Regions from separate parts of the Actinoallomurus sp. NPDC050550 genome, predicted to be linked through region 2. Evidence: riboswitches for the same ligand, from Rfam matches in the RefSeq annotation. Region 2 holds a riboswitch; the other holds the start of a gene.
What was found. Region 2 has a riboswitch for glycine ahead of gcvT (glycine cleavage system aminomethyltransferase GcvT). Riboswitches for the same ligand answer to the same signal wherever they lie in the genome.

Region 1 (3,816 bases), on a different contig from region 2:
CGTGGTCGGTGCTCTTGACGACGACCACGCGCATCCCGGCCATGACCGCGCTGGCGGCGTTGGTGCCGTGCGCCGAGGAGGGGATGAGGCAGACGTTCCGGTGGCCCTCGCCGCGGGCGGCGTGGTAGCCGTGTACGGCGAGCAGGCCGGCCAGCTCACCCTGGGAGCCGGCGTTCGGCTGCACCGAGACCTTGGCGTACCCGGTGATCTCCGCGAGCCAGGTCTCCAGCTCCTCGATCAGCCGGACGTAGCCGCGCGCCTGCTCCAACGGCGCGAACGGATGGATCTGCGCGAACTCCGGCCAGGTGATGGGCTCCATCTCGGTGGTCGCGTTGAGCTTCATCGTGCACGAGCCCAGCGGGATCATCGAGCGGTCCAGGGCGATGTCCTTGTCCTGCAGGCGACGCAGGTACCGGAGCATCGCCGTCTCCGAGCGGTGCGCGTGGAAGACCGGGTGCGTCAGGTAGCCGCTCTCCCGACGGACGGCCGGAGGCAGCGCGGCCCCCGCGTGGACGGACAGGGCCTCGTTGTCGGCCAGGCCGAACGCCCGCCACACCGCGGCGACGTGCTCGTCCGTCGTGGTCTCGTCGCAGGCGATCCCCACGTGGTCGGCGTCCACGAGCCGGAAGTTGATCCCGCGCTCGCGCGCCCGTCGTACGACCTCCTCGGCGCGCCCCGGGACGCGGGCGAGCACGGTGTCGAAGAAGGTCTCGTGGACGATCTCGGCGCCGACCGCGGCGAGGCCGCCCGCGAGGCGTACGGCCTGCTCGTGGACCCGTTCGGCGATGCCCCGCAGTCCCTCCGGGCCGTGGTAGACGGCGTACATGCTCGCCATCACGGCCAGCAGCACCTGGGCGGTGCAGATGTTGCTCGTGGCCTTCTCGCGGCGGATGTGCTGCTCGCGCGTCTGCAGCGCCAGGCGGTAGGCCGGACCGCCGTCCACGTCGACGGACACGCCGACGAGGCGGCCGGGCAGCTGCCGCTGCAGGCCCTCGCGTACGGCCATGTAGCCGGCGTGCGGGCCGCCGAAGCCGTACGGCACGCCGAACCGCTGCGACGTCCCGACCGCGATGTCCGCGCCGAACTCCCCCGGCGGCGTGAGCAACGTCAGCGCCAGCAGGTCTGCGGACACGACGACCTGCGCGCCGCGCTCGTGCGCGGCCTCCGTCACGGCCGACAGGTCGCGCACGGCGCCACTCGCGCCGGGGTACTGCAGCAGGACGCCGAAGAACTCGCCGTCCGGCAGTCCCTCGGACAGGTCGGCGACGACGACGTCGATGCCCAGCGGCAACGCCCGCGTACGGATGACCTCGATCGTCTGCGGCAGCGCGTCGGCGTCGATCAGGAAGGTGTCCCCGGCCTTTGAAGCCCGGTGCGCGAGGGTCATCGCCTCGGCCGCCGCGGTGCCCTCGTCGAGCAGGGAGGCGTTCGAGACCGGCAGCCCCGTCAGGTCGCTCACGACGGTCTGGAAGTTCAGCAGCGCCTCGAGGCGGCCCTGGGAGATCTCCGGCTGGTACGGCGTGTAGGCGGTGTACCAGCCGGGGTTCTCCAGGACGTTCCGGAGGATCACCCCGGGCGTGACCGTGCCGTGGTAGCCCAGACCGATCATCGAGGTGAGGACCTGGTTCTCCGAGGCCAGCTCACGCAGCCGGGCCAGCGCCCGCACCTCGGTGAGCGCCGGAGGCAGATCCAGCGGACGGTCGGTACGGATCACCGTGGGCACGGCGGCGTCGACGAGGGCCTTAACACTCGGAAAGCCGACGGCCTTGGCCATCTCGGCGCGGTCGCCGCGCGACGGCCCGATGTGCCGATCGGCGAAGGGGACCTCGGTCATTGGGGAGCCTCCTGGTGCGATGGATGCGCAACCACCACCGGGCAGGCCGGTGGCCGGTCTCCCCCTCTGTCAGTGAACCTGAGAGCTTCACCGCGCCGGAGCGCGGCTTGCACCTTCGGTGAGGTCTGGCGTGGATCGCCGGCCTGCTTTCCAGAGGTGCCTAACTCGTACGGTCCTTTTGCCTGAGAGGTTCCGGGGAGGGTTGCTCCTTCGGCGCCCCGCACCACGCTGTGCGAAGTCTCTCCCGTACGAGGTCGACGGCGGTTCCACCCTACCGGAGGCGTCGCCCGTCGCCACGGTCCCGGTTCCCCGAAGATCACCACTCTCGGAGATCACCGGCTATCCGGAGATCAACGCTCCAGAAGATCAGTGCGTCGTCCCGTGCGACGATGGGCGGCCCGGCGACGGCGACGAGGAGGGTCCGATGGACGAGACCTGGCGGCTGATCGAGTGTTGTCACGCGTTCGTCTACTTCGCGCCGGAGGCCAAGGCGGCGTACGCCGACGCGGGCCTCAAGGGCTTCTGGATGGGCTACTTCGCCTCCCGGTCGGCGGCCCTGGGCGCGCCCTCCCCCGAGGTGGTCACGGCCGCGTTCTACAACTTCGCGCCGCGCATGGTCGCCCGCGCGATCCCCGACGCCTGGCGCTATTCCTCGCCCGAGACCGTCCTGGCCGCCCGGACGGCCGTCGTGGACCGGTCCCTGCGCCGCCTGCTCGGCGACCTGGTGGACTCGGCCGACGTCGCGGAGGCCGCGGCCCTGGCGGGGCGGGCGGCGGAGGCGGCGCCGGCCCCGGGCCGCGTCCTGTTCGCGGCGCACGCCGCTCTGCCCCGGCCGGCCGAGCCGCGCCTGGCGCTGTGGCACGCCGTCACCGCGCTCCGGGAGTTCCGCGGGGACGGGCACGTCGCCGCCCTGCTCGCCGCCGGGCTCGACGGCTGCGAGGCGAACGTCGTCGCGGGCGCACTCGGCCTCACCCCGCCCGAGCAGCGCGACTACCGGGGCTGGACCGAACAGGAGTGGACGGCCGCCGCCGACCGGCTGCGGGACCGGGGCCTCCTCGACGCGGACGGCGCGATCACCGCCGAGGGCCGTGCGGACCGGCGGGCGATCGAGGACGTCACCGACCGGCTCGCCCGCCCGCCGCTGGACGCCCTCGGCCGGGACGGCGCGGCCCGGCTGGCCGAGCTCCTTCGCCCGCTGGCGCGGCGGATCGTCGAGGCCGGCGCCGTGCCCTTCCCGAACGCGATGGCCATGCTCCGGTCCGGCCACGGTGCCGACGACCAGGGCGCCGGCGCGGACCCGGCGCCGTCGTGACCTCGGCCGGTCCAGGGCTGGGCGGCCCCGACCAGTCCGGGGCGGCCGCCGCCGGTCCGGTCCGGGGCGGCCGCCGCCGGTCCGGTCCGGGGCGGCCGTCAGCGGTTCACCGTGCGGTACCGGTGTACCGCCGCCGGGACGAAGACGAGCAGCAGAACGGCCGACCACAGCAGGGTCGCGGCCACCGGGTGGCGGAGGGGCCACACGAGGTGGGCGTTCCCGACCACGCCGGGGCTGCCGAACAGATCGCGGCACGCCGCGACGATCGCGCTGACCGGGTTCCAGTCGGCGATGAAGCGCAGCCACGCCGGCATACCCGTGGTCGGCACGAACGAGTTGGACACCATCGTGATCGGGAAGATCAGCGGAACGAGGTTGTCCAGCGTCTCCTCCTTGATCAGCAGGCCGAGCAGCACACCGCCCCAGCTGATCGCGTAACGCATGAGGACCAGGAGGGCGAAGGCGGTCAGGGTCCGAACCGGTCCCTCGTGCGGGCGCCAGCCGACGGCGAAACCGCAGGCGACCATGACCACCATGCCGAGCGCGCCGGTGATGATGTCCGCGCCCGTCTGCCCGAACGGCACCGCCGACCGTGCCATCGGCATGGACCGGAACCGGTCCATGACACCGCGGCCGGCGTCCTGGGCGACCACCATCGAGGTGGCCAGCA
Region 2 (3,816 bases):
CCGAGTCGGTCGGCAGGCAGTCGAGCTGGGCGAGGGCGTCCGGCTCGATGACCACGACGGCGGGCCGTGTTCCGATGGCGCCGGCGAACGCGGAGATCCACGCCTCGTACTTGTCCTTGTCCGAACCGCCCTTGGACTCGCCCGAGCAGTCCCGGCCAGGGATGTTGTACGCGACCAGGACGGGCAGCTTGTCGGCGGCGTCGGCGGCGCCGACGTAGTTCGAGACCGCCGTCCCGATGTCGCCGCTCCAGTCGCCGAACCAGCCCGCCGTCGGCTTGTCGGCGATCGCCGACTTGATCTGGGCGGCGCGCGCGTCGCCGGGGTTGTCCCGTACCCACTTGGCGGGGTTGGAGTCCGGGTCGACGTAGAAGCCGCTGGTCATGTCGATCGGGCTGCCGGCCGCGGCGGCGGGCGCCGCGGCGCGGGCCGCGACGGTGCCCGCCGCCTGACCAGGCGAGCAGGCTCCGTTCAGGCCGATGACGGCCGCGGCGCCGAGCGCGGCCAAGCCGGTGATCCGCCGAGATGTCCTTGAGTGGGCCATGGAGCTCCTCACGCTCGATGCGATGGTGAAAGGCGTTGCCCCCGCCGTCGCGCCCTCCCCCGGCGGCCGCTAGATGATCAACATAATTCGCGATCTTCGGCGCCTGCCGGAGCTTCCAAGGGAATTGATCCGGAAGTCCCGGTCCGCCGCTCGTCGCCCCGCGTTCCGGTCCGGCGGACATGCCCGGTCCGTCGCGCGACGTCGGTCCGGCCGACGTACCCGGTCCGCCGCCCTGCGGGCTCCCGGTACGCGACCTGCGGCGGCCCCGTTTCCCGGACGCTCCTGCACTGCTAGCCTGGCCATGCCGTTGATCCCGCACGGGAGAGCGACCTCGCCGCCAGCGGGGTACGCCGAAGGAGCAACTCCTCCCCGGAACCTCTCAGGCCACAGGAACCGTGCGGACCAGGCGACCTCTGGAAAGCGGAGCGACGCTCCCGCCGAAGGTGCAAGCCCCCGACCGGGGGTGAAGCTCTCAGGCACCGATGACAGAGGGGGAGGGCACCGCGACCGCATTTCGCGCGCCAATGGGAGGATGGGATCCCGGCCGCCCGCGTGATAGGAGCCTGCCCCGATGTCCACGCCGGACGCCAAGAGAACACCGTTGCACGAGGTTCATGCCGAGCTCGGTGCCATGATCACCGAGTTCGCCGGCTACCTCATGCCGCTGCGCTACGGGAGCGAGACCGCCGAACATCAGGCCGTCCGCACCAGCGCCGGGCTGTTCGACCTGTCCCACATGGGAGAGATCTTCGTCACCGGCCCGCAGGCCGGGGCGGCCCTCGACCACGCGCTGATCGGGCACCTGTCCGTGCTCGCCGTCGGCCGGGCGCGCTACACGATGATCGTCGACCCGGCCGGGGGCGTCCTCGACGATCTGATCGTCTACCGGCTCGCCCCGGAGACCTTCATGGTGGTCGCGAACGCCGCCAACGCCGCGACCGTCCGCGCCGAGCTCACCGAGCGGGCGAGCGGCTTCGAGAAGGCCACCGTCGACGACCGCTCCGACGCGTACGCGCTCATCGCCGTGCAGGGCCCGAAGGCCCAGGCCATCCTGGAGAAGCTCACGGACGCCGCGCTCGCCGACCTGAAGTACTACGCGATCCTGCCGGGGAAGGTCGCCGGGATCGACGCGCTGATCGCCCGCACGGGGTACACCGGCGAGGACGGCTTCGAACTGTTCGTCTCGGCCGGTGACGCCGTGGCCGTCTGGCGCGCCGTCACGGAGGCCGGCGGCGAGGACCTGCGGCCCGCCGGGCTGTCCGCGCGCGACACCCTGCGGCTGGAGGCGGGCATGCCGCTGTACGGCAACGAGCTGACCGCCGAGACCACGCCGTACGACGCCGGCCTCGGCCGTACCGTCAAGCTGGACAAGCACGGGGACTTCGTCGGGCGTGCCGCACTGGCCGCGCGCGCCGACACCCCGCCCGCGCGCACCCTCGTGGGGCTCGTCGCGCGGGGGCGCCGGGTGCCGCGCCACGGGTACGACATCGTGACGCCGGACGGCACGCCCTGTGGTGTGGTGACCAGTGGTGCGCCGTCCCCGACGCTGGGCAAACCCATCGCCATGGCCTACATCGACGCGGGCCATGCCGAGGACACCGACCTCGCCGTGGACATCCGCGGTAAACACGAGCCGGTCGACAAGGTAGCGCTGCCGTTCTACAGGAGGACTTCGTGAGCACTGTTCCCGAGACGCTTTCCTACACCCAGGAGCACGAGTGGATCACCGAGCCGGCCGAGGGTGTGGTGACCGTCGGCATCACGGCGTACGCCGCCGACGCGCTCGGTGACATCGTCTACGTGTCGCTGCCGCAGGAGGGCGCGTCCGTCGAGGCCGGAGAGCCGTGCGGCGAGGCCGAGTCGACCAAGTCGGTGAGTGACATCTATGCGCCCGTCACCGGCGAGGTCGTTGCCGTCAACGCCGCCCTGGAGGAGGACCCGGCCGTGATCAATTCTGACCCTTACGGCGAGGGATGGCTGTTCCGGGTGCGCACCAGTGACGACTCGGGTGACCTGCTCGACGCGCAGGCCTACGCGAAGCTCATCGAGGAGGCGTCATGAGCCTTGCCAACCTGCCCCTGTCCGAGCTCGACCCGGAGGTCGCGTCCGCGATCGCGGAGGAGCTGCACCGCCAGCAGTCCACCCTGGAGATGATCGCCTCGGAGAACTTCGCGCCGATCGGCGTCCTCGAGGCGCAGGGCTCGGTGATGACCAACAAGTACGCGGAGGGGTACCCCGGCCGGCGTTACTACGGCGGATGCGAGTACGTCGACGTCACCGAGCAGCTGGCGATCGACCGGGCCAAGGAGCTGTTCGGCGCGGAGCACGCCAACGTGCAGCCGCACTCGGGCGCGCAGGCCAACATCGCGGTCTACTTCGCGCTGCTGGAGCCGGGTGACACGATCCTCGGCCTGGATCTCGCGCACGGCGGGCACCTGACCCACGGCATGCGGATCAACTACTCCGGCAAGATGTTCAACGTCGCGGCGTACCACGTGGGTCCCGACGGCCTCGTTGACATGGACGAGGTCGCCCGGCTGGCCCACGAGCACCGGCCGAAGTTGATCGTCGCCGGCTGGTCCGCCTACCCGAGGCAGCTCGACTTCGCCGCGTTCCGGCGGGTCGCCGACGAGTCCGGGGCGCTGCTCATGGTCGACATGGCCCACTTCGCGGGCCTGGTCGCGGCGGGGCTGCACCCGTCTCCGGTGCCGTACGCCGACGTCGTGACCACGACGACGCACAAGACGCTCTGCGGTCCGCGCGGCGGCCTCATCCTCTGCCGCGAGGAGTACGCCAAGAAGATCAACTCGGCGGTGTTCCCCGGCACGCAGGGCGGCCCGCTCGAGCACGTCATCGCCGCCAAGGCCGTCGCCCTGAAAATCGCCGCGTCCGAGGAGTTCGCCGAGCGGCAGGCCCGGACGATCGACGGCGCCAGGATCCTCGCCGATCGGCTGCTCCGCGAGGACGCCGCCAAGGCCGGCGTCAAGGTGCTGACCGGCGGCACGGACGTGCACCTCGTCCTGGTCGACCTGGTCGACTCCGAGATCACCGGCCGGGACGCCGAGGACCGCCTGCACGACATCGGCATCACGGTCAACCGCAACGCCGTGCCGAACGACCCACGGCCGCCGATGGTGACGTCGGGCCTGCGGATCGGCACGCCGGCGCTCGCCACGCGTGGGTTCCAGGCGGACGACTTCGCCGAGGTCGCCGACATCATCGCGCTGGCGCTGCAGCCGTCGTACGACTCGGCGGCGCTGTCCGCGCGGGTCAGC

Region 1: it holds a riboswitch for glycine, as region 2 does, so the genes downstream of both, gcvP (aminomethyl-transferring glycine dehydrogenase) here and gcvT (glycine cleavage system aminomethyltransferase GcvT) in region 2, are expected to answer to the same signal.

The regions. Positions count from the first base shown of each region.
Region 1 is NZ_JBFAJC010000009.1:89,584-93,399, reverse strand. It holds gene gcvP (aminomethyl-transferring glycine dehydrogenase) at 1-1,834, opposite strand, end outside; glycine riboswitch at 1,995-2,091, opposite strand; gene AB0I04_RS15070 (hypothetical protein) at 2,259-3,146, shown strand; gene AB0I04_RS15065 (ABC transporter permease) at 3,245-3,816, opposite strand, start outside.
Region 2 is NZ_JBFAJC010000088.1:158-3,973, reverse strand. It holds gene AB0I04_RS52155 (glycoside hydrolase family 6 protein) at 1-541, opposite strand, end outside; glycine riboswitch at 850-947, shown strand; gene gcvT (glycine cleavage system aminomethyltransferase GcvT) at 1,113-2,219, shown strand; gene gcvH (glycine cleavage system protein GcvH) at 2,216-2,602, shown strand; gene glyA (serine hydroxymethyltransferase) at 2,599-3,816, shown strand, end outside.